DNA from 2 places in the Microbacterium sp. NPDC028030 genome. Region 2 is predicted to be linked to the other one. Evidence: predicted binding sites of a transcription regulator. Region 2 holds the regulator's gene; the other holds the start of a gene.
What was found. The regulator HrcA, encoded in region 2, represses chaperone genes, less so after heat shock. The targets are predictions, from matches to a motif close to TTNGCACTCGNNNNNNNCGAGTGCNAA.

Region 1 (16,002 bases), on a different contig from region 2:
TGAGGCCTTCGCACGGGAAGGGGGATGCCACGCGGCATCCCCCTTCCCGCGTGTCTGGGGCTTGCGCTCGGGCCGCGGCTTCGACCCGAGGTCCGACGCGGGGCACCTGTCGGGAGTTCGTGCACCCGTCGGGCGCTCGGCCGGCGTTTCGTCCGACATCCGCGCGAACTCCCGACATGTGGACAGGGCAGAGGCCGGCGGGCGGGGCGGTCGGGCACGACGGAGGCCCCGGATGCGAGCATCCGGGGCCTCGTCTACGCGATTACTTGATGCGCGTGGTGACGTTCTCTGCGTCGAACTCGTAGACGCCGATCGCGGCGCCCTTCGGGTCGTTGTTCTCGTCGAACGTGATCTCACCGGAGAGGCCGTCGTAGTCGGCCGTTCCGCCGCCGTTGATGATGTCGGCGCACTCGGCGAACGTGGTGCACTTCTCGCCGTCGCCGTCGCCACCCGACACGGTGCGCATCTGCTCGGCGAGGTCGGCGCCTTCGACCGAACCGGCGGCGAGTGCCGACAGGCCCATCAGGATCACGGCGTCGTACGCCTCGGCCGAGTAGGTGACGGCATCGATCGGGTCGTTGCCGTCGGCGGTCCAGACCTCGTTCAGCTGGTCGAGGAAGTCCTGCGGCAGCTCGGCGCCGGCGCGGGTGCCCTTCGAGCCCTCGAGGCTGACCGGGATGTCGGTGCCCCAGTCCTTCAGGTTGCCGTCGACCAGGTACAGCGCACCGGTGTCGATGCCCGCGTTGCCGAGCAGCGGAGCGATGGTCGCGAACTGGTCGTACGAGACGACCGCGACCGCGTCGGGCTTGGCTGCGGCGATCTCCGCCACCTGAGCGTTGAACTGGCCGTCGCCCTGGTTGTAGGACGACTCGGCGACGACCTCGCCGCCCGTGCCCTCGAACGTGGCCTTGATGGCCTCGAACAGGCCCGTGCCGTAGGGGTCGTTCTGGTAGATGATGCCGAGTGTCTTGTGGCCGTCTTCGGCGATCTGGTTGCCCAGCACCTCGCCCTGGAGGTTGTCGCTCGGCGCCGTGCGGAAGTACAGCGGGTTGATCCCCGTGAAGTCCGGCGACGTGTTCGACGGGGAGACGGTGAGGATGCCTGCACCGGCGTTGCCGTCGAGGATGAGCTTGGTGACGCTCGAGGATGCGGCGCCGACCATGGCGGTGATGCCGGCGTTCTGCAGGTTCGTGATGGAGGTCTCGTACGCCTTGTTGTCGAGGTCGCCCTCGTCGGCGGTGGTGAGGTCGATGGTCACACCGGCGTCTGCCTCGTTGATCTCGTTGACAGCCAGCTGGACACCGGCTTCCATCGGAGCACCGAGGAAGGCGAGCGAACCGGTCGCGGGGAGCAGCGAGCCGAGCTTGAGCGTCAGGTCGACGGCCGGCTTCTCACCACCCTCGCTGGGCTCGGCGTTCGGCGTGCTGCTGCAGCCCGCGATGACGATGGCGGATGCGCTGATCAAGGCGATCCCTGCGAAGACCCTCGCGCTGCGCGAGCCCTTCAGTGCGTTCATGATGCTCCCTTGCGTAACTGAACGTGGATTGTGACCACGGTCGGGTGCTCTAACACTAGGCCGTGAGGCCCACGCGCAGGAGGTGCAAGTATCTCGGTGCGTTAACGATCCGGCACTGGGTTCCCCGGCGCGCGAACCGGGGGCTCACACGGGTTCGGGGCGCGGCATCATGCGGGCTCGGCGACCCGCGAGCAGCAGATCGGCGACGAAGACACCGATCGCGATCCAGACGATGACGAACCCGGCCCAGCGCTCGACGGGCATCGGCTCGTGCAGGATGACCACGCCGATCAGGAACTGCAGTACCGGGGTGATGAACTGGATCATCCCGATCACCGTGAGGTCGATGCGCCGGGCGCCCGCGGCGAACAGCAGCAGCGGGACGGCGGTGGCGATCCCGGCGAATGCCAGGAGCAGGGCGTGCACCCCGCCGTTCGCGCCCATCGTGATACCCGGGGGCGTCTGCGCCACGACGATCAGCTGCACCACCGCGATGGGGATCAGCCAGAACGACTCCAGCGTCAGGCCGCTGACCGCGTCGACCGCCGGGCCGATCTTCTTCTTGATGAGTCCGTAGATCCCGAACGACGCGGTGAGCGAGAGCGCGATCCACGGGAATTCGCCGTAGGCGACCACGATCACGACGACCGCGATCGCGGCGATCGCGATAGCCGCCCATTGCAGCCTGCGGATGCGCTCCTTGAGCACGAACACGCCGAGGAGCACGGTGGTGATCGGGTTGATGAAGTAGCCGAGACTCGTCTCGATCACGTTGCCGCTGAGCGTCCCGATCAGGAACACCTGCCAGTTGAGGTAGATCAGCAGGCCCGCCAGGGCGGTCCAGCCCAACAGCTTCGGCTGCCGCAGGATGACGCCGAATGCCGCCCATCCTCGCGTGACCGTGAGCAGGAGGACGCAGAAGACGAACGACAGCAGGACCCGCCACGCGACGACTTCCCACGGCCCGGTCGGGATGAGGAGCACGAAGTAGAGCGGGAGCACTCCCCACAGGAGGTAGGCGGCTCCGGCGTACGCGACTCCCGCAGTCTGAGTGGCGCGGGTCGTCTCGGGGGTCACCGCACAACCCTATGCCCGCCTGCGTGGTGCCGAGCGCGCCGAAGCACGGCCGCGGCGCAGTTTGGCAGGAAACGGATGCCGTATGACCGAACGCAGAAAGGGGCCCGGATGCCGGAGCATCCGGGCCCCTTTCGAGGACCATGTTCCTGCGCCTCTGAGAGGCACGGAACCGGGTTCAGCTGATCAGCGGACGACGACCGCGAGGACGTCGCGAGCGGACAGGACGAGGAACTCGTCTGCACCGAACTTGACCTCGGTTCCGCCGTACTTGCTGTAGAGCACGCGGTCGCCGACGGCGACGTCGATCGGAACACGGTTGCCGTTGTCGTCGATGCGGCCGGGGCCGACCGCCACGACCTCGCCCTCCTGGGGCTTCTCCTTGGCGGTGTCGGGGATGACCAGGCCACTCGCGGTGGTCTGCTCGGCCTCGACCTGCTTGATGACGATGCGGTCCTCGAGCGGCTTGATGGAAACCGACACGGTCTACCTCTTCTTTCTTGACGCTGACACGAAAGACTTGTTCGCACTCTCAACCCGAGAGTGCTAATGCCAGTGTAGGCGGTCGGCTGGCACTCATGCAATGCGAGTGCCAACACGCTCGTCACCGCTCACCGGCTCGGACGGGAATTAGGCTGAGGGCGTGGAGATGTCCGAGCTGCGCGCCCTGCTGACCCCCGCCGGTCTCGAACTGCTCGATGCGGTGGGACCGATCGAGTCCACGGCCGACGTGGCCCGTGCGGTCTCTCGGCTCCGCGCCGCCGGCCACTCCCCCGAGCTCGTCTCGGCGGTGGTCGGGCAAGCTCGGCTGCGAGCCAGGGCGACGGCCAAATTCGGACCGTTCGCTGCGCGCATGCTGTTCACCCGTGCCGGACTCGAGCAGGCGACCCGGCTCGGCGTCGCCGCGCGGCATGCCCAGCGGATCCGCGGTGCGGGCCTCACGGCCGTCTCCGACCTCGGCTGCGGGATCGGCGGGGATGCCCTCGCCTTCACCGGTGCTGGTCTGGATGTGCTCGCGGTCGACGCCGACGAGGTCACGGCCGCCATCGCCGCCTACAACCTCGCACCGTTCGGCGAGAGCGCGGTCGTGCGGCACAGCACAGCGGAGGACGCCTTCGAGGCGACGCCCGTCACCGGCTCCGGCGCGGTCTGGCTGGATCCGGCACGGCGGACCGCGGGACACGGCGAGACCCGACGAGTGTCCGCCGACGATTACTCCCCCTCCCTGGACTGGGCGTTCGACGTCGCCTCACGTGTGCCCACCGGCATCAAGCTCGGTCCGGCCCACGACCGCGAGGCACTGCCCTTCGACGCCGAAGCACAGTGGGTGAGCGCCGACGGCAGCGTCGTCGAGCTCGTCGTGTGGAGTGGCGCCCTCGCACGAGAAGGCGTCCGTCGGGCGGCTCTCGTGATCCGTGACGACCGATCGCACGAACTCACCGCCCCCGCGGACGCCCCCGACGAACCCGTGCGCGAGCTCGGTGCGTTCCTGCACGAGCCCGATGGTGCCGTGATCCGCGCACGCCTCATCGGCGAGGTGGCCAGGAGCCTCGATGCCGGGATGCTCGACGAGCACATCGCGTACCTGACCTCGGACGCGGCACTGACGAGTCCGTTCGTGCAGTCGTTCCGGGTGCGCGAGACCCTGCCGGCGAACCCGAAGGCGATCAGCGCCGCACTCACGGCGCACGGCATCGGGCGTCTCGAGATCAAGAAGCGCGGCGTCGACGTCGACCCTGCCGCGTTCCGCAAGAAGCTCACGCTGCGCGGCGACCAGGAGGCGACGCTGATCCTCGCTCGCGTCGGCGATCAGCGCCGCGCCATCCTCGCCGACCGGATCCCCGCCGCCTGAGCCCTCCTCTGCTCCCTCCCCTGCTCCCTCCTGCTCCGTCGAGCGCACGGCTTGTCGTCGAGAGCACGGGATGTCGACGCCACGAGGCCGTGCGTTCGGCAGCAAACCGTGCACTCGGCGGGGCGAGGGTGGGGAGGGGGCGAGGGTGGGGTGGGGGTCAACCGCGCGGGTCGTGGCCGGGGGGCTCGACCTCGATGGGGTCGCCAAGCGGCGACTGGATGATGAGCGAATCGCCGGGGGTGGCCTCGACCGCGGAGGAGGCATCTGCGGTGACGGTGAGGTAGGGGGTCTGCTGCGTGGTGAAACGCAGGTCCAGCACCGACGCGGCGACGACGCCCCCGGTGGGATCGACATCGACCACATGCACGCCGAGGCCCGATGACAGCGCCCGCTCGAACGGCTCGCAGGCCGTAGCACCGCCGGCGTCGACGATCAGGCACCGCTCCGTCGCACCCTGCTCGGTCACGCGGTCGCCGAGCCAGACGGGGGCGCCGCGGAAGTACCCCATGATCGAGAGGCCCAGCTCGTATCCCTCCTCGACGAGAGCCGCCGCGCGATCACGTTCCGTCCCCTCGAACAGATCGAGCACCCCCGACTGCACACCCCACCGTTGCATCCCGACCATCGGCTCGCCCGCATCGGTGAGGAACATCGTCGCCTGCACGAAGTCCGAACCCCCGGGGTCCTCGCCGTCATCCGCGGGCAGCGGCAACGAAGCCATCAGCCCGCGCTCGCGCTCCTCCGGTGGACGGCAGTCCGCCTGCGACTGGTCACCCACATCGAGGATCAGGCAGACCGACTCGCCGTCGCCCCTGGTCGCGTACCAGGCCAGTGCGTCGGCGGTCTGGGCGATGGCGCGGACGGAGCCGGCATCGTACTCCTCGGCGACGAGCTCGACACGGCGTTGTTGCTGTGCGTCGGTCAGCGGGACGCTCGCCAGCCGCGGAGAGAACAGCGCCCATCCGGCGCCCACGCCGATCGCGAGCACCACCGCAGCCGCCGCGACCACGACCATCGCGGACCGCCGCCGCACACCGCCGGAAGTGTCGGTGGGAACGGCCTGGTGGGCCTCGCCTTCCGCCGTCACGGCGGGTGCGTCGGTCCCGAGCGAGTCCGTCCCGAGCGAATCCGTCCCGAGGAAGTCGGTGGCCCCTGGCGAGCCGGCGATCCCGAGCGAGTCCGTCGCGGACGGGTCCGCCGGGGGTCGGACACCACCCGAGGACTCCGCGCCTGCCGGCGGCTCGGCCGCCCTGTGCACGAGATTGCGGTGCGCCTCCTCGAGGTCGCGGAGGCGATCAGCCTCGTCCGGGGTGAGGGCGCCGCCGCGCCCATAAGCCTTCTGCTGCAGCGCCCTGAGCTCTTGGGCGTCAGTTCCCACCGGCACCGGAGACGCCTCCCTCGCGGGTGATGACGAGGTAGCCGGGTCCCCGGTTCGATGCCAGTTCGAGGTGAGTCTGACCGCCGGTCTCGGTGTCGACGACGCTGAGCACCAGACTCGACGACTGCTCCTGCATCGTCTGCGGATCCGCGCACGTCATCGGGGACTCCGCGGTCGAGCCGTCGTAGATCAGGCACGGGTTCTGGGACTCGGTCTGCACGGCGGTCCAGACCGGCACGTCGCGGTCGTATCCGACCACCCAGAGAGAGCTGGCGTCGAAGCCGTCGTCGGCGAGACGCTTCGCGGTGTCCGCCTCGCGGTCGTTCGCGTAGGTGATGCCGCTCTGCCCCGGGTCGTAGTCGTACGAGCTCACGGCGACCGCCGGCTCACCCGACGCCGTGAAGAGCATCTGCACCCCGACCTGTCGCTGGAGGTCGTCCGACGCCTGCACCGTGATGGACCCGTACACCCCGGTCTCGGCGACCGTCTCGGTGCGCTCGCAGTTGGGCACGGTCACGTCGCCCGTGCCCAGGATGACGCAGGTGCGCTCTCGCGCGTCCTTCGTCGCGGCCCAGATGACCGCGCCCTCTTCGACCGCGAGGGCACGGACCGACCCCGCGTCGTACACGCCGCCAGCGACCAGCTCGTCCTGCCAGGCCTGCTGCTCGGCGGTCAGTTCGACGGAAGCGGGATCGGGAGCCCGAAACGCGAGCCAGCCAACGCCCACGCCGATCGCGAGCATGGCCGCGGTCGCGAGGGCGACCGGCCGCCAGTGACCCCGGAGCAGGGAGAGCACCGAGCGCCAGGCCGTCCTCCCCCGCGAGGCCTCCTCCGCGTCGAGGTTCGCACCATCGGCGATGTCGAGCGGGTCCCGCTCACGGGCCGTCCGCTGCTCCTGCGCGACGCCCTGCTCCTGCGCGGGATCGATCTCGAGGGTCGGGTCGACATGATCCGCGCGAGAGGCAGTGCCGTCCGCATCCGAGGGGGCAGCGAGCGCGGCGGAGGGCGGCTCCGGAAGGTGGGCGACGCGCTCGACCCGACGCTCCTCGAGCTCCCGCAACCTCGCGGCATCGTCCGGAGTGAGCGCAGCATCGCGGCCGTACGCACGTTCCTGCAGGGAGCGCAGCTCCGCGGACTCCTCCGACCCCAGCATCCGTCAGCCCAGTCTCTCGAACTGCATGCCGGCCCAGACCAGCCACCCCAGGCTGTAGACCGTCGCGCAGAGGCCGAGGACGAGGGCCCAGCGCGCGATCGCCCTGCTCTCGACGGGACGACGCAGCGACATGATCGCAGCGATGACCGCGACGACGGCCACGGGGATCCCCCAACCGACGAAGAACGACGCACCGAGAGCGACGATCGCGGCCAGCAGGGCCCAGGGGGCCAGTCGCGTGTCATCCGCGGGGATCGCCCCGGTGGAGGGCTCCCACTCGGACTCGTCAGGGGCATCGATGTCGGGTCCCGTCACCACGACCGGCTCGATGCCGACCGGTCCGGTTGGGAGCTTCGTGTACCCGTCCCGTCGCGCACCCGGCAGCCGTGCTGGTCTGGCGGGATGCTGGACGACCTCGTCGCTGGCACTCTCGATGCGCGCAGCCGGAGCCGCGGAAAGCCGCGCGTCGGGCGCGTCGGAGCCGTCACTCATGTGAGCACCGCCTCCGCGATCTGGATCTCGGTGACCGGGAGCGTCGAGTCCGCCCCGAACGCGAGAGTCGACGGGCGGCGCCCGGACGAGATCAGCTCAGCGGCCAGCGCCGCGATCATCGCGCCGTTGTCGGTGCACAGCGAGAGTGGCGGGATGCGCACGGTGACGCCGGCCTCCTCCGCGCGTCGAAGAGCCACCTCGCGCAGGCGCCGATTCGCGATCACGCCTCCGCCGAGCAGCAGTCGCGGGACACCGAGGTCGGTGCAGGCGGCGAGCGCCTTCGTCACGAGCACGTCGACGACCGCCTCCCGGAAGCTCGCGGCCACGTCGGCCACCGGCACGTCGACGCCGTCGGCCTCGCAGCGCTCGACCCAGCGCGCCACGGCGGTCTTCAACCCCGAGAAGGAGAAGTCGTACCGATGCTTCGCCATGTCGGATGCGCGGGAGAGTCCGCGAGGGAACCGGATCGCGTCAGGGTCGCCGTCGAGCGCAGCGCGGTCGATCTCAGGGCCGCCGGGGTAGGGCAGCGAGAGCAGTCGGGCGACCTTGTCGAACGCCTCGCCCGCGGCATCGTCCATCGTCTCGCCGAGCAGTTCGACGTCGGTGGTGAGGTCGCGGACGTGCAGCAGCGAGGTGTGACCGCCCGAGACGAGCAGGGCGATGGTCGGGTACTCCAGCGGTGCGGAGTCGGGCGTGAGGATGTCGGCCGCGATGTGTCCGACCAGGTGATTGACCGCGTACAGCGGCTTGTCGAGGGAGACCGCCAGGCCCTTCGCGGCCCCGACTCCGACCATCAGCGCACCGGCGAGACCGGGACCGCTCGTGACGGCGACCGCGTCGAGTTCGGCGAGGCTCACACCCGCTTCGGCGAGCGCGGCATCGATCGCCGGCTGCAACGCCTCGAGGTGCGCCCGTGCAGCGACCTCCGGCACGACTCCGCCGTACCTGGCGTGCTCGTCCATGCTCGAGGCGATGGTGTTCGAGAGCAGGGTGCGACCCCGGACGATGCCGATGCCGGTCTCGTCGCAGCTCGTCTCGATGCCGAGGACCAGCGGCTCGCTCATGCCTTCGCCTCCTCGGCCGTATGTCCGGACGCCGGGTGGCGACGCAGTTCCAGACGCATCACGATCGCATCCACGTCGTCCGGCTGATAGTAGCGGGGTCGACGTCCGATCTCCTCGAAACCCTCGGCTCGGTACAGGCCCTCGGCGACGGGGTTGTCGGCCCTGACCTCGAGGAACACCTCGCGCGCCCCGCGCTCGGCCGCGACGGCGAGGAGGCGATGCAGGAGCGCGCGACCGCGCCCCTGACCGCGGTGCTCCGCGAGCAGGGCGATGGTCTGGATGTCGGCGTCCGCGCTGCCCTGCAGGGCCCGCACCCCGCCGTAGCCGATGATGGCGCCGTCGTGCTCATCGACCAGGTACCGGCCGTGCGGGCTGGCGAGCTCGGCCGCCATGGTCTCGCTGCTCCAGGCGTCGGTGGGGAAAGAGCGGTCTTCGATGGCCATGATCGCAGCGAGGTCGGCGGGTGTCGCGTCGCGGAGCGTCATGACCCGACCTTCTTCGGAGCGCCGGGAAGCGTGACGTCGGGGTGTCGCAGGTACAGGGGTTCGTCGTCCGCGAGCGCGCGTCCGGCCGCCAGTGCTCGTGCTCCCACCCTGGCCAGGTCGGATGCGGAGAGCGTGGCGACGTCGATGCGACGGATGCCGTCGAGGTGCGCATCCGCATCGACCGCCTTGACCAGGACCGTATCGGCGATCACCTGCGGGATGCCGTCGGCGTCGACGCCGTCGAACACGGTGATCGCGACCTCGCGTCGCCGCGCGTCGGTGACGATCGCGAACGGCTGCGTCTCGGTCTCGAGCGCTGTGCGCGCGGCCGCGAGATGACTGGGGACCGGAATCACGGGGATGCCGCGTCCGAGGGCGAAGGCGCGCGCCGCGGCGATGCCGATCCGCAGACCGGTGAACGGTCCCGGCCCCATGCCGGCGACGACGTGCGTCACCTCGCCGGCGCCCGCCTCGTCGAGCACGTTCACGAGCAGGTCGCCGATGACCTCGGCATGCCCGAGGGGGTCGGCGGCGCTCACATCGGCTCGTCGCGCCCCGTCCGCATCGATGAGGGCGACAGCCGTGCCCAGAGAGGTGTCGACGGCAAGGATCACATGTCCAGGGTAGCCGTGGTTCCGCTGGGAGAGCGGCCGCGCCTGCGGGGGACGCGCCTCAGCCCAGCGGGGCGCGCAGCGGGTGGTCCTGATCTTCGAGGATCACCTGCGAGGCGGCTCCGGTCGTGCGATTGACGATCACGGGCGCCAGGAGGTTCACGCTCACACCCTCGGCAGAAGGGTGCGCGACCACCAGGACCAGCGCATCGTCGGCCGAGCCGAGTCCGAGCCCTTCCGCCTGCTCGTCGGTGAGGATCGGCGCGTAGTCGGTCAACACCGATCGGGGGTCGACGAGGTACAGACGAAGCTCCGCATCCTGCACGGCCCGCATCGCGAACAGGCCGTCGGCGCCCTCGACCGGTGCGAGCACGAACTCGACGTGAGGGGCGAGCCCCGGCGGCGGCGAGACGAAGGTGAGCGCCGCGGTCATCGGAGGAAGTCCATGAGCGAGGGCTGGAGCACGCGGGCGTTGACGGCGAGGGCGGAGCGGTACACGAGCTCCTGGGCCTGCAGGCGCACGAGCACTTCGATCGAGTCGACGTCCTCGACCGCGGCACGGCGGGACTCGAGGGACACGGAATTCTGCACAGCCGCCTCCTTGGCGCGTTCGATCTGAGCCTGTCGGGTGCCGACCGAGCCCTGGACTCCGAGCATCGCCGTGCGGCGGGAGTCGATCTCCGCGAGTCGCGGTCCGACATTCGTCCCCGAGCGCAGGTCGGCGACGATCTTGTCGACGAGCGCGAACACCGAATCCTCCCCCGTGCCGAAGACCGTGGCCCCGTCCGTGTCGACGCGCACGGCCGCACCGTCGGACACCCGCCGGGTGACCTCCGCTCCCGGCACCCCGCTGTGAGCGTAGTCCGCGGTGAAAGCGGCGGTGTCGGAGGTGCCGGCGAACACGGAACGTCCGAGGAGACGGGTGTTCGCCTGTGCGAGGAGTTCCTTGCGCAGGCCCTCGAGCTCGACGGCCAGGGCTTCTTTGGCCACGGCGTCGAGTGCCCCGTCGTTCGCGCCCTGCGCCGTGAGGTCGCGGACCCGCCCGAGCAGGGACGTGCTCGCGGTGATCGCACCGTCGGCCGCGGTGACCCAGGCGAGCCCGTCGTCGATGTTGCGCGCGTACTGCTCGGTTCGTCGCTGCTCGGCGTGCAGTGCGAGAGCGGCCGCGGCAGCCGCGGGATCGTCCGACGGGGCGGCGAAGGCCCGCTGCGAGGTCGCCTGCTCGTGCAGGCGCGCCAACTCGAAGAGGTTGGACTGCAGTTGGCGCATCGCCGTCTGCGTCATGGCTGACGATGTCACTCGAGAGATCACGGTGCTCCTTCGCTCAACGTCCGACGAGACCCGTGCGGTTGATGAGGACGTCGAGCGCCTCATCGACCGCGGTCATCACGCGGGCTGCGGCCTGATAGGCGGTCTGATAGGTGAGCAGGCTGATGGTCTCCTCGTCGCCGTCGACGGCGGCGACGGACTGTTGCGCGCCGACCGCCGCGACGGCTGCCGAATCGGAGACCTTCGCGCGCTGCACGTCGGCGGCGGTGGCCACGCCGAATCGGGTGACGTGGTCCGACCAGAGCGCGTCGGGAGCGGTCGCGCTCCGGCCGATCTGCGAGATCAGATCGGCGTTGGACGCGTCCCATGCCCCCGCGCCCGGAGCAGCGAGGGCGAGTTCCGACGGCGCCGTGATCGCGACGCGGAGTCCGAGAGCAGCCGACCCGGTCGTCGCCAGGGTGAAGAAGTCCCCGCCCTGCTGACCGGACGAGGTGACTCCGGCGCGATGCTGGGTGTTCAGCGCGGCCGCCAGTGCGGTCGCGACCGCGTCATAGGTCGATGCGAGTTGCGCGAGCATCCCTCCCTCTTCCGCAGGGGCGAGGATCGCCAACGATGCACCGAGCTCACCTCCGTCAATCGACACCGGGAGATCGGGCGCCGACGCCCACGACACCGACAGACGCTGGCCGCCGTCGATCGACGTCGGCCCGGAGAGGACGAGGTGACGGGCGTCGGACCCCGCGACGAGCGCATTGCCGCCGATGCGCAGGGTCATCGTGCCGTCGCCCTCGACCGTGGCCGATGCTCCGGACATCCGCGAGACGGTCTGCGCGAGGACGCTGCGCTGGTCGAGGAGTTCATTCGCCGATCGGGCGGATGCGAGAGCGTCGCGGATCTGTCCGTTGAGCACGGCGATCTGGTCGGCGGCGGCGTTCACCTGCGTCACGCTGCGGTCCGCCGCCTCCCGGGCGTCGCTCCACTTCGACGCCACAGAGCGGTATCCGCCGGCGATGTGGGAGGCGAGCTCCTTCGCCGACTCGAGGATGCTGGAGGCTGCGGCTCCGGAGTCGGGGGTGTTCGCGAGGTCCTGCCACCCCGACCAGAACTTCGACAGCCGGGCCGCGAGTCCGTTCTCGGTGGGTTCGGCGAGCGAGGCTTCGATGGTGGTCGCGGCGACCGCCCGTGTCGACCAGTACCCCGAGGCCGCGAGCGCGTCGCGCACCCTGGCATCGAGCAGGGCGTCCCCGAGCCGGGCGACGCCGTCGACCGAGACGCCGTTGCCCGGCACGGCGCCCGTGCTGAACCGTCCTGTGTGCGCGACGGCCGCGATCGCCGAGGTCTGCACGCGCTGACGCGTGTACCCCTCGGTCTTCTGGTTCGCGATGTTCTGTCCGACGACATCCATCCCGCGCCGCGCCGCCGCCAGCCCGCTGGCCGCCGTGTTCAATCCGCTGAAGGTCGACATGATCCCCTTCCGGTCACATCTCGGTGTCGATGATGCGCGCCGCGTCGTCGCGCGCGCGATCACCGGTCGTGGTGTATTCGCCGGTATCGTGCCCCAGCGCGGCGATCGTCTCCTGTGTCGCGCGGAGCACTCCGCTGAGTTGCTCCGCATTGGCGTCCCGCATCTGCTCGACCTCTGCGGTCAGCTTGGTCAAGGCTCGCAGGTGATCGGCGAACACCTCACGCCACGCCCCTTCCGGCGCGTGCTCGATCAGTTCGCGGATGGTCGCACCCTCGGGGGCGCCCCACTCCTCCGCGACGCTCTCGGCCTCGACGGTGCGGGCGAGTCCCGCGCCGCGCAGCCGGTCGAGCACCTGATCGACCTCGCGGGCGGCAAACTGGATCCATTGGGATCGCCCCGCGGCGAGGAGCAGCTGCTGTTCGTCGAGCTTGAAGAGCAGCATCTCGAGCAGTTCGCGTTCGCGCCACAGCTGTATCGATAGTTCGTTGGCTCCCATGATCCCCTTTTCCCCAGTGATCGCCCCGCCTGTCAACGCGGCCAAAGGTCACTATCGGCTGCCGCGCCCCTAAGGTTACTATGTGGAACGGCGATGGGTAGTTCTCCCCATGTACAAATCATGTCCAGTGTGATATGTGCATCTATTCATCTCCTCAGAGCTTCCGGAGTGCATCCAGAGAGGTGGATCATCCCCCATGTCGTCGCGCGCTGAGCGCAATCTGCTCATCGAGAGCAACCTCCCCCTGGTCGGATACCTCGCCGCCGAGACCCACTCCCGTGCCACCCACATCCCCCGTGACGAGTTGGCAGCCGTCGGCGCGCTCGCGCTCGTGACTGCCGCAGAGGCCTTCGATCCCGAACTGGGCGTCCCGTTCGGCGCATACGCGCGTCGACGCATCCTCGGCGCCTTCGCCGACGAGATGCGCTCCATGGACTGGGCCTCCCGCGGGATCCGCAAGCGCATCAAGGAGACCGTCGAGGTCCGCGAGACGCTCACCGCAGGTCTCGGCCGAACCGCGACGCCCGCCGAGGTGGCCACCGCCATGGGTGTCGCGAAGGACGTGGTCGTGGAGGCGCTCGGCGATGCCGCACGCACGGTGACGACGCTCGATGACCCGTCGGCCCGCGACGTGGCCGCCGAGATCCCGCTCCCCGAGGAATCGGCGCTGGTCGGCGAGCGGCGCGAGGTGCTCGAGCAGGCGGTCTCCGCGCTGCCCGAACGCATGCGGCGGATCGTGCAGGCCGTCTACTTCGAGGAACGGTCCGTCAAGGAGATCGCCGAGGAGCTGGGCGTCACGCACTCCGCCGTGTCGCAGCAGCGGTCGGAGGCGATCCGCCTCCTGCGCGACGCCGTCGACAGGTTCTACGCCGAAGGCGCATCCCCCACCACGACCACGCGCGTGTCAGCCGGGGCGCGCGACGCGTACTTCAGCAGGATCGCCGAGGCGAGCGGCGCCCGGATCGCGGAGGTCTTCCGCAAGACGGCGCCGGCTTGAGCGTCCCTCCTCCGCTCCCCTAACGGACGATCCGCCTCCGCCGATAGGTGTGAGCGGGAGACCACGGATGGTCCCCCGTTCAACGAAATTCACGGAGGAAACCCTCATGGGTATGCAGATCAACACCAATGTGTCGGCGCTCAACGCCTACCGCAACCTGTCCAGCACGCAGAACGACCTGTCGAAGTCGCTCGAGAAGCTCTCGAGCGGTCTGCGCATCAACCGTGCAGCGGACGACGCCGCCGGCCTCGCGATCTCCGAGGGCCTGCGCTCGCAGGTCAACGGCCTGAACGTCGCGGCCCGCAACGCCCAGGACGGCATCTCGGTCATCCAGACCGCGGAAGGCGCCCTGACCGAGGTCCACTCGATCCTGCAGCGCGTTCGCGACCTGACCGCTCAGGGCGCGAACGACTCGAACAACGCGAAGTCGCGCGACGCGATCCAGAAGGAGATCAACACCCTCGGTGATGAGCTCACCCGGATCGCCGAGAGCACGAACTTCAACGGCATCAAGCTGCTCTCGGGCGGCACGACGCTGACGTTCCAGGTCGGTGCGGGCGCGGTCGCCGCCGAGGACCAGATCTCGGTGGCCCTGACCGACTTCGCCGACCTCGGCGCGGACATCAAGGGTTACGCGGCGACGATGACGAATGCGGCGACGTACGGCGCCGCACTCGCCGACATCGACACCGAGATCCAGGCGGTCTCGACCGCACGTGCCGGGTACGGTGCGCTGCAGAACCGCTTCGAGTCGACCATCAACAGCCTCAACGTGTCTGCGGAGAACCTGTCCGCCGCCGAGAGCCGTATCCGCGACACCGACATGGCGTCCGAGATGGTCAAGTTCACGTCGGCGAACATCCTGTCGCAGGCAGGCACGGCCATGCTGGCCCAGGCCAACCAGGCCAACCAGGGCGTGCTCCAGCTCCTGCGCTGATCCACGCCGCGGGGTGCGGAGGCCCACCGGCATCCGCACCCCGTCCCCCTCTGATCAGGAAAGGCGATCATGTCGCTCTCGCTCGACGGTCTGGTCTCCGGCCTGAAGACCACCGAGGTCATCAAGGCGCTGATGGACGTGGCGGCCATCCCCCGCTCACTGCTCAAAGCGAAGATGGATGACAAGAACGGCATCGTCGGCCAGCTGCAGACGCTGAACACCTCGATCCAGAACCTGGCCACCGCCGCGGAGAAGGCCGCATCGCGCGACGGCCTCGCCCGGTTCACGACCTCCTCGTCGTCGACGGCCGTCACCGTCGCCACGCGCACCGGCGCCGCCCCGGTCTCCGCCGAGATCGTCGTCGACCAGGTCGCGAAGAACCACACCATCGTCTCGGCCGCGTCCTCGGGATGGCCCGTCGACCCGCCGGTGCTCACGCTCGAGAACGCCGAGGGCGAGCGTGTGCAGATCACCGCGGACTCCGCCTCGATGCAAGACGTCGCCCAGGCCGTCAACGAAGCCGGCTTCGGCGTGGTCGCCGCTGCCGTGCCTGCCGGACGCGACGCCGACGGCAACGTGCTGCACCGCCTGCAGCTGCGCGCCGCCGACCCCGGCGAAGCGGGACAGTTCCGCGCGTACCGCGGAGACATCGCAGCCGTCGAGGCCGGCACCGCCTCCGACCTGTCCGCCGAGACCGGCGCCGCGGTCATCGCCACGGGTTCCGACGCCCAGCTGCGCCTGTGGGCCGGCACCAGTGCCGAGCAGGTGCTGACCTCGTCGAGCAACACCTTCACCGACCTGTTCGACGGTGTCGACGTCACGGTCTCCGCAGTATCGGCCGAACCGGTCACGATCGGCGTCACCGTCGACACGGCCGCCCGCACGAAGGCCTCCGCGGACTTCATCGCTGCGGTCAAGGACATCCTCACCCGGATCGACAACGGCTCGAAGGCGACCATCGCCGCGAATCAGGGCGAGGCGACGACACTCGGCGTCTTCACCGGCGACAGCACGGTTCGCAGCCTCCGCACCGCCCTCGCCGACGCCGTGCAGCACCCCGTCGACGGCATCTCCCCCTCCACCATCGGCATCTCGACCGACATGTACGGCGTGCTCAGCTTCGACGAGGAGAAGTTCGCCGAGGCGCTCGCGGCGGACCCCGACGCCGTCGCTGGCCTCTTCTCCGACATCGCCGGTCGCGTGCAGGAGACGT
Region 2 (16,002 bases):
TGATCCGGGTGACCTCCTTGCGCTGCAGCGCCTGGACGGCCTTGGCCATCGCGAGGTAGGTCTTTCCCGTGCCCGCAGGCCCGATCCCGAACACGATCGTGTTGTCCTCGATCGCGTCGACGTACTCCTTCTGGCCGAGCGTCTTCGGGCGGATGACCTTGCCGCGCGTGGTGAGGATGGCCTCGCCGAGCACTTCACTCGGACGCGGTCCGCCCTCCTGCCGCAGCATCCGCGCGGAGCTCGACACGTCGCTCGGAGCGAGGTCGTGTCCCGCCCTGGTCATGGCGAGCAGCTCCTCGACCAGTGCCTTCGCCTTCGCCACATCGTCCCGCGAGCCGCTCAGGGTGATCTCGTTGCCGCGGACCAGGACCTGGACGTCGCGATGCTCCTTCTCGAGCATCCTCAGCAGACGGTCCTGCGGGCCGAGCAGCTGCACCATCGCGACGCCGTCCGCGTACATCTTCTCCACCGACTCCGGAGGCCGAGCACCCAGGCTCCGCTCCTGCGGTTCGTGATTCTCAGGCACCGACGCTCTTCTCGGTCAAGCCACCGGCCAGCACGTGTGCGTGGACGTGGAAAACGGTCTGCCCGGCATTCGCGCCGGTGTTGAAGACGAGACGGAAGTCGCCGTCGTCCGTGTGCTCCGACGCCAGCTCGCCGGCGAAGGCGATCATCTCGGCGAGCAACGCGGGGTCTCCTGCGGCGAGCTCCGCGACGTCGCGGTACTCCGCGGTCTTGGGCACCACGAGCAGGTGGACGGGCGCCTGCGGAGCGATGTCGCGCAGGGCGAAGAGGCGATCCGTCTCGCCGAGGATCTCGGCGGGGATCTCCCCGTTGAGAATGCGCGTGAAGATCGAGGGTTCCGTCATGCGGTCAAGTCTACCGATGGCGACGACCGTGCAGCCCGGAGCGTGGCGACGAGACGGTGTGGTTCACCACCGACCGAGTGCCACAGCGAGCACGGCGATGGCGGCAGGTCCTGCCGTCGAGGTCCGCAGCACCGTGTCTCCGAGACGCACACGCTCCGCACCCGCGGCCGCCAGTCGGTCGAGCTCTTCCTCCGAGATTCCCCCCTCGGGCCCGACGACCAGCACCAGGTCGCGGCCGTCCGGAGCGATCTCCGACAGACGCGCGGACGCCGTGGGATCGAGCAGCAGCACACGTTGCGAGCTCGCGCGCTCCGCGAGCTCGCGCGTCGAGACGGGCGCTATGACGTCGGGGACCCAGGCACGGTGGGCTTGTTTCGCCGCCTCACGCACGATGGTCGCCCAGCGCTCTCGACCCTTCGCGGCCTTCGGTCCCTCCCACCGCGACACGCTCCGGCTCGCCTGCCACGGCACGATCTCGTCGACGCCCAGCTCGCATGCGGCCTGGACGGCCAGTTCGTCCCTGTCGCCCTTCGCGAGTGCCTGCACCAGGATGACCCGCGGCCCGGGCGCCGGATGCTCCGTGCGCTCCGTGATGCGGACATCGACGCGAGCGGGCGCGACCTCCTCGGCGACGCCCGACAGCCAGACGCCTGCACCGTCGCCGACCGTGACGGCCTCCCCGACACGCAGCCGCCGCACCACGGCCGCGTGCTTCGCTTCGGCACCGGTCAGCGCCACGACGTCGCCGACACGGGCATCCGTCGACGACTCGACCAGGAAGTGCAGGGACATGATCAGTGGCTGCGGAAGCGGTCGCGGAGCTTCGAGAAGAGTCCCTGCTGGAACTGCGCGAGCTGCGGATCCGGCGCCTTGGTCTTCTTCGCGAAGTCCTCGATGAGCGCCCGCTGCGCGGAGTCGAGTCTCGTGGGCGTCAGCACCTGCACACCCACGCGCAGGTCACCGCGCTGCGTGCCGCGCAGCGGCGTGATCCCTCGGCCCTTGATCGTGAGCACGTCGCCCGACTGCACACCCGCGCGGATCTCCAGCTCGACTTCGCCGTCCAGGCCCTGAATGGTCGTCTCGGTCCCGAGGATGGCATCCGTCATCGCTACCTCGAGCGTCGCGAGCAGGTCATCGCCCTCACGGCTGAAAGCCGGATGCGCGTTCACCGTCACCTCGACGTAGAGATCGCCGTTCGGACCGCCCGCCTTGCCGACCTCTCCGGAGCCCGGCAGCTGGAGCCGGAGACCGGTCTCGACGCCGGCGGGGATGTCGAGCGAAACCGTCCGGCGCGAGCGCACACGTCCCTGGCCGCCGCACGTTCCGCAGGGGTACGGGATCGTGGTGCCGTACCCCTCGCAGGTGCCGCACGGCTGCGAGGTGACGACGTTGCCCAGCAGACTGCGCACCTGGCGCTGCACGTGACCGGAGCCGCCGCAGATGTCGCACGTGACCGGGGAGGTCCCCTCCTGGCAGCACGATCCCTGGCAGGTCTCGCACAGCACCGCGGTATCGACCTCGATGTCGCGATGCGCACCGAACACCACATCGCCGAGCTCGAGCGTCACCCGGACGAGCGCGTCCTGGCCGCGCTCCCGCCGCGACCGCGGGCGCGCTCCGCGCCCTCCGCCCTGCGCTGCCCCGAAGAAGGTCTCGAAGATGTCGCCGAAGCCCCCGAAGCCGCCGAAGTTCCCCGCGGCACCGTCACCGCCACCCATGTCGTAGCGGCGGCGGGAGTCGTCGTCGCTGAGGACGTCGTACGCGTGCGTCACGAGCTTGAACCGCTCGGCCGCATCCTCTCCCGGGTTCACGTCCGGGTGCAGCTGTCGCGCCAGACGCCGGTACGCCTTCTTGATCTCGTCGGTGGAAGCGTCTCGGGACACCCCGAGAACCTCATAGTGGTCCGCCACAATCGCCCTTCTGCGTGTGTCTTCTGGTGGCGACCGCGTCAGCGGCCGGCCTCGTCTTCGTCGAGCATCCGCGACAGGTAACGGGCGACCGCCCGTGCCGCCGCGAGATTGCTCGGATAGTCCATGCGCGTCGGACCCATCACGCCGACGCGCGCCGTTCCGCTGGGGGCCGCATAGTTGCTGGCCACGATCGATGCCTCGCCGAGCCCGAACGGCGCGTTCTCGGTTCCGATGCTGGCCGCGAGTCCGTGCTCATCGGTCACCATCTCGCTCATCAGCCGCAGCAGTGTCACCTGCTCCTCGATCGCTTCGAGGAGCGGGTGGATGCTGCCGCGGAAGTCCTGCTCGCGACGCGCCAACGTCGCAGCTCCCGCCATCACCAGGCGCTCCTGCCGGAACCCGCCGAGTTCGTCGAGCACGACGCCGGCGATCGCGTGCAGCACCGGATCCTTCGGCGGCTCGTCCGCCGCGAGCAGGGTCTGGAGCCGGTCGGAGGCCTCTCCGATCGCCTGACCCGTGATCAGTGCGGAGACGCGAGCGCGCAGTACCGCCATCGCCGTCTCGTCGATCGCTTCAGGCAGAGGCGCGATCCGCTGCGACACTCCCCCGGCATCGGTGACCAGCACGATCAGGAGTCGGTTCGGCGCCAGCGCGACCAGCTCGATGTGCGTGACATGGGCGCGAGCGAATGACGGATACTGGGCGAGCGCGACCTGCCCGGTCAGCTGCGTGAGCACCCGTACCGTGCGCACCATCAGATCGTCGAGGTCGGCCGGCTCTCCCAGGAAGGACTCGATCGCCGATCGCTGAGCCGACGAGAGCGGTCGCAACTGGGCCAGGTGGTTCACGAAGACGCGGTAGCCCTTGTCGGTGGGCACACGACCCGATGAGGTGTGCGGTGCCGTGATGAGCTCTTCGTCTTCGAGCAGTGCCATGTCGTTGCGGATCGTCGCCGCCGACACGCCGAACGAATGCCGATCGACGATGGAGCGGCTGCCGACGGGTTCGTGGGTCTCGACGTAGTCCTGCACGATCGCGCGGAGAACCTGGAGTCCTCGCTCTGTGACCATCGCCTTCCCTTCCGCTGGCACTCGGACGTTCAGAGTGCCAATCCTACCCCGTGAAGCTCCGGATTCTCCGTACCGCGGGGGCACGACCCTAGGATGACGCTCATGACCTCCTCACCCCGGGCGACCCTGTCGAGCGGCGTGGTCCGCGGCACCGAGACGGAGGGAGTCGCCCGTTACCTCGGTATCCCCTACGCGGCTGCCCCTTTCGGTGAGAACCGGTTCCGAGCCCCGCAGCCGGCGCCCGCCTGGCAAGGAGTGCGGGACGCGACGCGTTTCGGCCCGACGCCGCCCCAGCTCCCCTACACCGGAGCGATCGGCGAACTCCTGGGATCCGTGCGCATCGGCGGTGACGACATCCTCACGGCGAACGTGTGGGCTCCGACCGAGGCGGCAGGAGCGCCGGTGCTGCTGTGGATCCACGGCGGTGCGCTCGAACGCGGCACAGCAGCCCTGCCGCTCTACGACGGAACCGTCTTCGCGAACGCGGGCATCGTGTTCGTGTCGATCAACTACCGCCTGGGTTCCGAGGGGTTCTCGGTGCTGGACGGCGCGCCCCGGAACCTCGGCCTGCGCGATGCGGCCGCGGCGCTGGAGTGGGTCCACCGCGAGATCGCGGCCTTCGGCGGAGACCCCGAGCGCCTCACCGCGATGGGCGAGTCGGCCGGCGGAGCCATCGTCGCCGGGCTTCTCGCACGTGACGACTCCCGTGCGTTGATCGCCCGCGCCGTCATCGAATCCGGGCCGCTCACTGCCCAGTCCCCGAAGAAGGCGGGGAGAGTGACGGCGCAGCTGGCGAAGCGACTCGGCGTCACCGCGGATCGAGATTCGTTCGCCGTGCTCTCGCCCGAGCAGCTGCTGGATGCGCGCACCGCCCAGTCCGCCGGCTCGTCACCGCTCGGCGGGGCCCCAGGGTTCCAGTTCGCGATCGACCCCGACAGCCTGCCGCGCTCCCCGCACGAGGTTCTGGCGGAGGTCGACACCCCGCTGCTCATCGGCAGCAACACGGACGAGTACCGGCTGTGGTTCCCACCCGAGGCTCTGGCGGGCATCAGCGAGCTCAAGCTGCAGGCAGCCCGGCTGCTCTCCCGGATCCCCCGTCGCGCCGTATCCGAGTACCGTGCGGCCTTCCCCGGTGCCGGCACGGGTGAGGTGTTCGGCCAGCTCGTCACCGACATGATGCTGCGTGCGCCTCTGAGCCGCGTCGCGGCTGCCCGTCCCGCGACGACGCACGTCTACGAGTTCGCGTGGCCGAGTCCGGTGCGAGACCTTCGCGCGGCCCACGCCCTCGAGCTCGGGTTCGTGTTCGACCGCCTCGGCGATGAGGAAGCCAGGCGCTTGGCCGGACCCGATGCCCCGCGTGACCTCGCGACCGAGATGAACGCCGCCTGGGTCGGCTTCGTGACCGACGGCGACCCCGGCTGGCCGCCGTACGGTCCAGGTCGGCAGACGCGCCTGTTCGACGCCGTCAGCTCGACGGTCACGCAGCGTCGCACCGCCGGGATGGACCTGCTCCCCGGGTGATGCCGGTTCGTCAGTCGGTGAGCTCGCGCACCACGGCATCTGCGAGGAGGCGACCGCGCAGCGTCAGCTGGACGCGCCCCTGAACGGCAGCCACCGGATCGACCAATCCGTCGGCGATCAGACCGGCGACCCGGCTCCGGTTCGCCCTCGGCACCTCGTCGACCGCGATCCCCTCGCGGATGCGGCTCAGCAGCAGGATGCGCTCCAATGTGCGCGACTCGGCATCGGGGCGCTCGGTTCCGGCCGCCGGCGACTCGGAGGCAGCGAGACGTTGCGCGTACGCCGCCGGGTGCTTCACGTTCCACCATCGCAGCCCCGCCAGGTGGCTGTGGGCCCCAGGACCGAAGCCCCACCAGTCGCTGCCGCGCCAGTAGGCGAGGTTGTGCCGGGAACGCCGTTCGGGCGTGCGGGCCCAGTTGCTGACCTCGTACCAGTCGAAGCCGCCGTCCGCGAGGCGCGCATCGGCGAGCTCGTACATGTCCGCCTGGAGGTCGTCGTCGGGCGTCGGCACTTCGCCGCGGCGGATCTGGCGTGCGAGTTTCGTGCCGTCCTCGATGATGAGCGCGTAGGCGGAGATGTGGTCGGGCTCGAGCGCGAGCGCCGCATCGAGCGAGGCCTCCCAGTCGGCGAGGGACTCCCCCGGCGCGCCGTAGATCAGGTCGACGCTCACGGCGAGGCCCGCGTCCTTCGCGGCGGCGACGGCCGTGCGGACGTTCTCGGGCCGGTGCGTGCGGTCCAGCGCCGCGAGCACGTGCGGCACCGCCGACTGCATGCCGACCGACATCCGCGTGACCCCGGCGTCCGCCAGGGTGCGCGCCACGGCAGGGGTCACCGTGTCGGGATTCGCCTCGACGGTCACCTCGGCGCCCTCAGCCAGTCCGAACGCCGAGGACGCGGCATCGAGCATGCGGGCCAGGTCTCCCGCGGGGAGGAGCGTGGGCGTGCCTCCGCCGAAGAAGACCGTGTCCATCGGGCGCAACGCCCCGGCATCGTCGAGCACGCGTCGAGCGAGGTGGATCTCGGCGATCAGGGTCGACGCGTAGTCCTCCTGCTTCGCCCCGCGCAGCTCGGTCGACGTATAGGTGTTGAAGTCGCAGTATCCGCAGCGCACTGTGCAGAAGGGAATGTGAAGGTACGCCGAGAACGGCGCACCCGTGTCGATCGGAAGATCGGCGGGCAGTCGCCCGTCCGTCGGTGCGGGGTCTCCGAGAGGAAGGGGTCCCGCCATCACAGCGGGGTCGCGTAGAGCGGGGAGATCGCGCGGAGATAGCGCGCGAAGAGCTCGCGGCGGCGGCGCTTCACGAGTGCAGGCACCATGCGGTACAGCAGCGCGTTCGGGGCGTCGAAGGCGCGGACGGTGAACCAGACCTCGTCGTTGTCCTCGCGCCAGTCGACGTCGAAGGACTCCTCGCCTCGGACCACGGAACCGCCGACGGTGCCGAGCACGAAGCCGATGCGCCGCGTCTCCTCGGTGACCGAGATCACACGGAGTTCGGCATCGGCGCGCATGCCGGCGATCCGGCCTCGCAGGTGCAGGGTCATCCCCGCACCGACGAACGGCATGCCCTCCGCGTCGTAGCGGGGCTCCACGTCGCGCTTACTCGGCGCGATGGGGTTGCCCTCCGCATCGAAGCTCACTCCCGCGTAGGCCGGCCCCGGCGCCGGGCGCACGTCTTCGACCGAGAGTCCGGCGGCACGCTGGGCCGTCCAGGACAGGAGCGCCTCGCCCGCCGTCTGGAACCTCTCACTCCCGCTGCCGATGCGCCAGGATTCCTCCGCCGGGATACTCCGCTCCGGCGGGTACTGCATCAGATCGGGCGCATGGGTCGCACCCACGGCCGCATAGTCCACCGTGTCGTCTCGGAAAGTCCCGCGCCGCATGAGTTCCAGCCTACTTCGCGTTGCCTGAGCGAACACCCCCACGCGCCGCACAGCGACACATCATCCGGTCCGATCCGCGGTGCTACTTCTTCTCCTTGCCTTCGACGTCACCCGACAGCGCGGCGATGAACGCCTCCTGGGGGACCTCGACGCGGCCGACCATCTTCATGCGCTTCTTGCCCTCCTTCTGCTTCTCGAGGAGCTTGCGCTTGCGGGTGATGTCACCGCCGTAGCACTTGGCGAGCACATCCTTGCGGATGGCGCGGATCGTCTCGCGAGCGATGATGCGCGCGCCGATGGCCGCTTGGATCGGGACCTCGAACTGTTGACGAGGGATGAGCTTGCGCAGCCGCTCGGCCATCATCGTGCCGTAGGCGTAGGCCTTGTCCCGGTGCACGATGGAGCTGAACGCGTCGACCTTCTCGCCCTGGAGGAGGATGTCGACCTTCACGAGGTCGGCTTCCTGCTGCCCGGAGGGCTCGTAGTCGAGCGAGGCGTATCCCTGCGTCTTCGATTTCAGCTGGTCGAAGAAGTCGAACACGATCTCGCCGAGCGGCATGTTGTACCGCAGCTCGACGCGCTCCTCGGAGAAGTACTCCATGCCCAGCAGCGTGCCGCGCCTGGACTGGCACAGTTCCATGACGGTGCCCACGTAGTCCTTCGGCAGCAGGATCGCGGCCTTGACCATCGGCTCTGACACCGAACCGATGCGCCCGTCCGGGTACTCGCTCGGGTTCGTCACGGTCACCGTCTCACCGGTGTCGCTGGTGAGCACCTCGTAGATCACGCTCGGCGCGGTCGTGATGAGGTCGAGGCCGAACTCCCTCGACAGACGCTCGGTGATGATCTCCAGGTGCAGCAGGCCGAGGAAGCCGCAGCGGAATCCGAAGCCGAGAGCCACAGACGTCTCCGGCTCGTACTGCAGCGAGGCGTCGGAGAGCTTGAGCTTGTCGAGGGCCTCGCGCAGTTCCGCGTAGTCGCTGCCGTCGATCGGGTAGATGCCGGAGAAGACCATGGGCTTGGGGTCGGTGTAGCCGGCGAGGGCCTCGGACGCGGGCTTGCGTGCGTTCGTGATGGTGTCGCCGACCTTCGACAGCCGCACGTCCTTCACGCCCGTGATGAGGTAGCCGACCTCTCCGACGCCGAGTCCCTTGGTCGGGATCGGCTCGGGGCTGGACACCCCGACCTCGAGAGCGTCGTGGTTCGCGCCGGTCGACATCATCTGGATGCGCTCGCGGGGCGAGAGGCTCCCGTCCACCATGCGCACGTATGTCACGACGCCGCGGTACGCGTCGTAGACGGAGTCGAAGATCATCGCCCGCGCCGGGGCGTCCGCATCGCCGACTGGAGCGGGGATCTCCTGCACCAGACGGTCGAGGAGGTCCTCGACACCGACGCCGGTCTTGCCGGACACGCGCAGCACATCCTCCGGCTTGCCGCCGATGAGCGACGCCAGCTCCTTCGCGTACTTCTCGGGGTCTGCGGCGGGAAGGTCGATCTTGTTGAGCACCGGGATGATGTGGAGATCGTTCTCCAGCGCCAGGTAGAGGTTCGCCAGCGTCTGGGCCTCGATGCCCTGCGCCGCGTCCACGAGCAGGATCGCGCCCTCGCACGCCGCGAGCGAGCGCGAGACCTCGTAGGTGAAGTCGACGTGCCCCGGAGTGTCGATCATGTTGAGCGCGAAGGTCTCGCCGCCGAGCTCCCACGGCATGCGCACGGCCTGGCTCTTGATGGTGATGCCGCGCTCGCGCTCGATGTCCATGCGGTCGAGGTACTGCGCGCGCATGTCACGGTCGGAGACCACGCCCGTGATCTGCAGCATCCGGTCGGCGAGGGTCGACTTGCCGTGATCGATGTGGGCGATGATGCAGAAGTTGCGGATCTGCGCAGCCGGCGTCGAGGCAGGCTGAAGGGGTGTGAGAGCGCGTGGGGACATGTCCACTCGATTGTACGGTCAGGGGGCGCTAATCCCCGATTCCGGCATTCCGGTGATAGTCTCCCGAAGTTGCCCGGGAAAAATCCGTGACACCGGATCCCGTAAGCGATAAGACTCCGTCACAGACCCCGTGACGGCCGTCGCGTCGCGGGAGACGGTGGTGAAAGTAGCTGTTCCACCCGACTCAGCGTTGCGTCGGCAGATCCCGAGCGCGTCTGTAGAAGAGAAAGACTGCCCCTTGATCAAGTACCTCTTGCGCCGAGCACTCGGCTGGCTGCTGATGATCGTGGTCGCGACGAACCTCACGTACTTCTTGGCGTGGGGATTCCTCGATCCGCGCAGCAACTACGTGGGTCGACGCCCGCCGCTCACCGAAGAGCAGATCGTCAACGTCCTCGAGCCCCGCAACCTGAGTGACACCGTCCCGCTGATCGAGCGGTGGTGGAACTGGCTCACGGCGATCCTGCTGCGCTGGGACTGGGGAGTCAGTCCGACCGGCGGCTCTGTCAACGAGCAGGTCGCGTACCGGATGTGGGTCAGCGCGGAGCTGGTTCTCGGAGCGACGATCCTCACCACGATCCTCGGCATCGCGCTCGGCGTGTACACCGCGTCACGCCAGTACAAGCTCGCGGACCGGATCGGCCAGGCCACGAGCATCATCACGATGAACATCCCGATCGTCGTCGCGGCTTTCGGAATCGTCCTGATGGCGATCGCGCTGAACGACGCGACGGGCGTGCGCATCTTCTACGTGACCGGAAACGCGAGCCGCGGCGTCGAGGGCTTCTTCCCCGTACTCATAGACGTCTTGCAACATCTGACGCTGCCGACGATAGCCCTGGTGCTCATCGGCTACGCGGGAATCCACTTCCTGCAGCGCTCGCTCCTGCTGGACAACATCAGCGCCGACTACGTGCGGACGGCCCGTGCGAAGGGGCTGACCAAGCAGCAGGCGATCCGCAAGCACGCACTGCGGACCTCGCTGATCCCGGTCGCGACGCAGGTCGCGTTCACGATCCCCGCCGTGTTCACCGGCGCCGTCCTCACCGAGACGATCTTCGCGTGGAACGGCATGGGCAAGTACTTCATCGACGCCATCACGAAGAACGACATCCATGGCACCGTGGCCATCGCGGCCTTCGGGGCAGTGCTCACGGCGATCGGCGCCATCCTGGCCGACATCGCCGTCGTGGTACTCGATCCTCGAGTGAGAGTGAGCTGACATGACCTCCGAAATGATCGACCCCACCGTCGAGGCCGCCGAGGTCGCTCCCGGCCCCGAGACGACGCGCGTCGCCACCCGTCGCCTGTCGAAGTGGACGCTGTACTCGCGCCGCTACGCCCGCAACAAGGGCGCGGTCGCCGGTCTCATCATCTTCGTGGTGCTCGTGCTGTTCGCGATCTTCGGTCCGCTCATCGCGCGCTACGACCACATCGAGCTCGATTTCCTCCACCTGAGCAGCCCGCCGAGCGCCGAGCACTGGTTCGGCACCAACAACGCCGGCAACGACCTGTTCGCTCAGGTCGCGGTCGGACTGCAGCGGTCCCTGATGATCGCCGTCACCGTCTCGGTGGGCGTGACGATCGTGTCGGCACTGGTCGGAACGGCCGCAGCGTACTTCGGCGGCTGGACCGAGCGGGTCACGCTGCTGGTCATCCACTTCATGATGGTCATCCCGAGCTTCCTCATCCTGGCGATGATCTCGAACAAGTCCGGTGGCGACTGGCGTGTGATCGCCTTCATCATGATCTTCGTGATCGGCTGGTACTTCCCGGCCCGCGTCATCTGGACGATGGCGCTGTCGCTCCGGGAGCGCGAGTACGTGAGCGCCGCTCGGTACATGGGAGTCCGCGGCATGCGGATCGTCGTGCGGCACCTGCTGCCCAACATCGGGTCCCTGCTCGTCATCAACTTCACCCTCGGCGTCGTCAACGCCGTCGTGGCCGAGACCGGACTCTCGTTCCTCGGCTTCGGCGTGAAGATCCCCGACGTGTCGCTCGGCGCGTTGATCGGCGCCGGATCGAGCTCGCTCATCACCTCGCCGTGGCTCTTCTACTTCCCCGCCGCGGCCCTGACCCTGCTGACCGTCTCCATGGCGTTGATCGCCGACGGTCTGCGCGACGCCCTCGATCCCACCTCTGCGGCTGGAGGCCGAGCATGAGCAACGTACTCTCCGTCCGCAATCTGACCGTCAGCTTCGCGTCAGAGGCCGGCCGCGTCGACGCCGTGCGAGGTGTGTCCTTCGACCTGGAGGCGGGCAAGACCCTCGGCATCGTCGGCGAGTCCGGTTCCGGCAAGTCCGTCACCTCGCTCGCGATCATGGGCCTGCTCGACGAGAACGCCAAGGTCACCGGATCGATCATGTACGACGGCCAGGAGCTGCTCGGCATGACCGACAAGCAGCTCTCGGTGATCCGCGGCAACGGCATGTCGATGGTGTTCCAGGATCCGCTGACGTCGCTGACGCCGGTGTTCACGATCGGCGACCAGCTCATCGAAGCCCTGACCGTGCACCGCAGCCTCTCGAAGAAGGATGCCTGGAACCGCTCGATCGAATTGCTGACGCTCGTCGGGATCACCGAGCCCGAACGCCGCATGAAGTCGTTCCCGCATGAGTTCTCGGGAGGAATGCGTCAGCGCGTCGTCATCGCGATCGCCATGGCGAACAACCCCAAGCTGATCATCTGCGACGAACCGACCACGGCCCTGGACGTCACGATCCAGGCCCAGATCCTCGACCTCATCGAGAAGGCGCAGCAGGAGACCGGTGCCGCCGTGATCATGATCACCCACGACATGGGCGTCGTCGCCCGCACCGCGGACGACGTCATGGTCATGTACGCCGGGAAGCCCGTCGAGCAGGCGCCGGTGCACGAACTGTTCCACAAGACCCGGATGCCGTACTCGATCGGCCTTCTCGGAGCCATCCCGCGCGTCGACAAGGCGGAGAAGGAGCCGCTCACCCCGATCAAGGGAAACCCTCCCCTGCTCATCAACCTCCCCGACGCCTGCCCTTTCGCGGACCGCTGCCCCATCGTCATGGACGCCTGCCGCACACGAGAGCCGGAGCTGCTGCCCGTGGCGACCGGGTCCGGCGATGCGCACCGTGCTGCCTGCATCCGGTCGCACGAGATCGAGGACGGCGGACGGCTCGGCGGCCTCCCCGTGTACCCGGTGCGCGAGATCCCGGAGAGCGACCTGGCGAAGGTCCCTCGCGAAGAGCGTCCGATCACGCTCGAGGTCAAGAACCTCACCAAGACGTTCCCGCTGCTCAAGGGCGCCTTCCTCAAGCGCAAGGTCGGCGAGGTGCACGCGATCAAGGGCGTCAGCTTCGACGTGCGCGAGGGCGAGACGATGGCCATCGTCGGCGAGTCCGGCAGTGGCAAGACGACCACGCTCCTGCAGATCATGGACATGGTCAAGCAGACCGACGGCGACATCGTGATCGCCGGCACGAGCGTCAACGACATCCACAGCCACAAGGTCGAGCGGAAGCTGCGACGCGACATCCAGATCGTGTTCCAGGACCCGATGGGAGCCCTCGACCCGCGCATGACCGTGGCGGACATCATCTCCGAGCCGCTCTTCGCGATCGGCACACCGAAGGAGGAGGCTCATCGACGCGTCGACGAGCTGATGGACCTCGTGGGGCTGAATCCGGCGCACAGCGACCGCTTCCCGCAGGCGTTCTCCGGAGGGCAGCGACAGCGCATCGGCATCGCGCGTGCCCTCTCGACCAACCCCAAGATCGTCGTGCTCGACGAGCCGGTGTCTGCCCTGGACGTGTCCATTCAGGCGGGTGTGATCAACCTGTTGGACGAGCTCAAGGCCAAGTTGGGGCTGTCGTACCTGTTCGTCGCGCACGACCTCTCGGTCGTCCGCCACATCGCGGACCGCGTGGCCGTGATGTACCTCGGCGACTTCGTCGAGCACGGCGACGTGGACGATGTGTTCGAGAACCCGCAGCACCCGTACACGCAGGCTCTGCTCTCGGCGATCCCGGTGCCGGACCCCGACATCGAGCGCACCCGTCGCCGGGTCGTGTTCGACGCGGAGACCATGAGCACCCGCCCCGTGAGCGTGTGAGGGCAGACCTGAAACCGGATGCCACCTGATGTGGGTCACCGTCCGATAACGGTTAGGCGGTATTCACTTTCGACCGCTGTGATACGTCCAGGGCCGAACTATTCTTCCCCTTATGAAACGCCGAAAGGCGAAAGGAGCACCATGAAGAACAAGAAGTTGTTGGGGGCGATCGCGATCAGCGGCGCCCTCGCACTCGCCCTCGCGGGTTGCGCGAGCGGTTCCGGGAACAACGGAGGCGGGGACGACGGCGGCGAGAAGGTCGAGACCAAGGCGGCCGACTACAACCCGCAGCCCCGCGAGAACCTGAAGGAGGGCGGCGAGGTCAACTTCGAGATCAACGAGGTTCCGGAGCAGCTGAACGCCTTCAACAGCGACGCGAGCGCCGACACCGCACGCCTGTGGTACTACTACATGCCGCAGCTGCTCCTGGTCACCCCCGAGGGTGAGGTGCAGAAGAACGACGCCTACCTCGACGAGTACGAGATCGGCGAGGCCGACGGCAACACGACCGTCACCTTCACGTTCACCGACGAGGCGCACTTCAACGACGGCACGGACATGGACTGGACCGCCATCGACGCCACCTGGAAGGCGAACCGCTCCTACGACGAGGGCTTCAACCCGAACGCGACCGACGGCTACAAGCAGATCACCTCGGTCGAGCAGGGCGACAGCGCCAAGACGGCCGTCGTCACCTTCGACGGCGTCTACGCCTGGCCGTCCATGGCGTTCCTGACCGGCGGAGTGCTGAACCCGAAGCACGCCGACGTCGAGACGTTCAACAACGCGTACATCGGCAACCTCAACGCCGAGTGGGGCGCGGGACCGTACACGGTCGACGAGTTCGACGCGAACGCGGGCTTCGTGTCCTTCAAGCCGAACCCCGAGTGGTGGGGCAACGCTCCTCTGCTCGACAAGGTCACCTTCACGGCTCTCGAGGACGACGCCGCGATCAACGCCTTCAAGAACGGTGAGATCGACCAGGTCGAGGCCGGCAGCGAAGAGCGTCTGAAGCAGGTCGAGGACGTCGACGGCGCTGTCGTCCGTCGCGCTCAGCAGACCGCCAAGACGGTTCTCATGGTCGACGGCGACAAGCCGCAGTTCGAGGACGTGAACGTGCGCAAGGCGTTCTTCATGGGCGTCAACATCGATCAGCAGAAGCAGATCGCGTGGAACGGCCTCGGTTACGAGGAAGAGGCGGCAGGCTCGCTGAACATGTACTCGTTCCAGGACGGCTGGAAGGACGCGTTCGGTGAGGCCGGACTGAAGTACGACGTCGAAGGCGCCAAGAAGCTGCTCGACGACGCCGGCTGGGTGGAAGGCGATGACGGCATCCGCGAGAAGGACGGCGTCAAGTTCTCGGTCGTCTACCCGATCTTCAGCAACAGCCCCGTGCAGGAGGCGCTCGCGAAGTCGCTGCAGGCTCAGCAGAAGGAGCTCGGCATCGACCTCCAGATCGAGGTCCGTGCATCCGCCGACTTCTCGGACGACTTCACGTCCAAGAACTGGGACATCTTCGGTCTCCGCTTCACCGACTCCGACCCGTTCGGACCGGCGTGGATGTGCCAGATCTACTGCTCCGACAGCGGCCTGAACCTGTCTGCGACCGGCACGGCCGACATCGACAAGCAGATCGCCGACGAGGTCGAGTCGCAGAAGGATTCGGACAGCTGGACCAAGGCCGCCATGGACCTCGAGCCGAAGATCATCGAGGAGACCTGGGGCGTCATCCCGCTCTACAACGGTCCGTCGATCTACGTGGTCCAGGAGGGCCTGGCGAACCTCACGCCGGAGCCCTACGTGGGCCTGGACCTCTTCGGGGTCACTCCCGTCGAGGACCTCGGCTGGGAGAAGTAACACCCTCTGACACGAATCGTGTCGAAGCGGGGCCGGTGGTGATCCACCGGCCCCGCTTTCCTTATGCTGAACGCGTGAGCGCCCAGATCGTCCTCGTCCACGGCATCCGCACGTCCGCCACCATGTGGCGTGCGCAGCGCGCTTACCTCGATGCGCTCGGATACGCCGTCACGGCGGTCGATCTGCCCGGTCACGGCACCCGGATGGGCGAGGACTTCACCCTCCACGAGGCGCTCCACACGATCGATGGGGCGGTGCGCGCTGCCGCGGCGAAGGGGCCCGTCCTGCTCGTCGGGCATTCCATGGGCGGCCTGCTCTGCCTCGCGTACACGGGAGGTGCGCAGCGCCCGCCGGTCGCTGGACTGGTCGCGGCGGCGTGCACCTCGTTCCCCCACGGCGCCGGGCTCCGGGCCTACCGCCTGTTCGCCAGGGCCGTCGACTCCCTTCCGGACCGCGGGATGTGGCTCACCGCGCGGATGCTCGAGGCCACCATCCCCCTCGAGACGCGATCGGACTTCGCTGCGGGCGGCTACGCGCTCGACACGCAGGACGCCGCGCTCCGCAGCCTTGCCGCGCTCGACATCGCCGCAGCCCTCCCCCGGATCACGGGCCCCCTCTGGTTCGTGAACGGTCAGTACGATCAGCTGCGGCTCAACGAGTACCTGTTCCGCCGGCTCGCCCCGCAGGCAGAGCTGATCATCGTGCCGCGCACGACCCATCTGGTCACGGCCATGCGGCCGAGGATCTTCAACGCCGTGCTGCAGCTCGCGATCGCGACGGTCGAGCAGACAGCCAAGGATTCATGAGCGCGCCGGCTGCCGTGCGCACGCGGTGAGCACTCCTCCGACGACCGAGAGGACAGCGGCGGCGA

Region 1: a site for HrcA is predicted at 3,160-3,186, ahead of groES (co-chaperone GroES). Genes of this name have one in related genera too.

The regions. Positions count from the first base shown of each region.
Region 1 covers NZ_JBEZXF010000003.1:268,360-284,361, forward strand. The annotation lists gene AB0E56_RS15695 (ABC transporter ATP-binding protein) at 1-3, shown strand, start outside; gene AB0E56_RS15700 (ABC transporter substrate-binding protein) at 263-1,516, opposite strand; gene rarD (EamA family transporter RarD) at 1,661-2,593, opposite strand; gene groES (co-chaperone GroES) at 2,777-3,073, opposite strand; gene AB0E56_RS15715 (SAM-dependent methyltransferase) at 3,234-4,442, shown strand; gene AB0E56_RS15720 (hypothetical protein) at 4,600-5,826, opposite strand; gene AB0E56_RS15725 (hypothetical protein) at 5,810-6,973, opposite strand; gene AB0E56_RS15730 (hypothetical protein) at 6,977-7,465, opposite strand; gene tsaD (tRNA (adenosine(37)-N6)-threonylcarbamoyltransferase complex transferase subunit TsaD) at 7,462-8,529, opposite strand; gene rimI (ribosomal protein S18-alanine N-acetyltransferase) at 8,526-9,014, opposite strand; gene tsaB (tRNA (adenosine(37)-N6)-threonylcarbamoyltransferase complex dimerization subunit type 1 TsaB) at 9,011-9,628, opposite strand; gene AB0E56_RS15750 (flagellar assembly protein FliW) at 9,687-10,058, opposite strand; gene AB0E56_RS15755 (flagellar hook-associated protein 3) at 10,055-10,936, opposite strand; gene flgK (flagellar hook-associated protein FlgK) at 10,950-12,359, opposite strand; gene AB0E56_RS15765 (flagellar protein FlgN) at 12,373-12,855, opposite strand; gene AB0E56_RS15770 (sigma-70 family RNA polymerase sigma factor) at 13,052-13,852, shown strand; gene AB0E56_RS15775 (flagellin) at 13,959-14,789, shown strand; gene fliD (flagellar filament capping protein FliD) at 14,859-16,002, shown strand, end outside.
Region 2 covers NZ_JBEZXF010000002.1:217,928-233,929, reverse strand. The annotation lists gene AB0E56_RS09935 (PhoH family protein) at 1-460, opposite strand, end outside; gene AB0E56_RS09930 (HIT domain-containing protein) at 519-869, opposite strand; gene AB0E56_RS09925 (16S rRNA (uracil(1498)-N(3))-methyltransferase) at 933-1,661, opposite strand; gene dnaJ (molecular chaperone DnaJ) at 1,664-2,779, opposite strand; gene hrcA (heat-inducible transcriptional repressor HrcA) at 2,818-3,849, opposite strand; gene AB0E56_RS09910 (carboxylesterase family protein) at 3,952-5,370, shown strand; gene hemW (radical SAM family heme chaperone HemW) at 5,381-6,598, opposite strand; gene AB0E56_RS09900 (DUF1990 family protein) at 6,598-7,251, opposite strand; gene lepA (translation elongation factor 4) at 7,334-9,187, opposite strand; gene AB0E56_RS09890 (ABC transporter permease) at 9,426-10,409, shown strand; gene AB0E56_RS09885 (ABC transporter permease) at 10,411-11,349, shown strand; gene AB0E56_RS09880 (ABC transporter ATP-binding protein) at 11,346-13,274, shown strand; gene AB0E56_RS09875 (ABC transporter family substrate-binding protein) at 13,416-15,131, shown strand; gene AB0E56_RS09870 (alpha/beta hydrolase) at 15,206-15,937, shown strand; gene AB0E56_RS09865 (MFS transporter) at 15,932-16,002, opposite strand, start outside.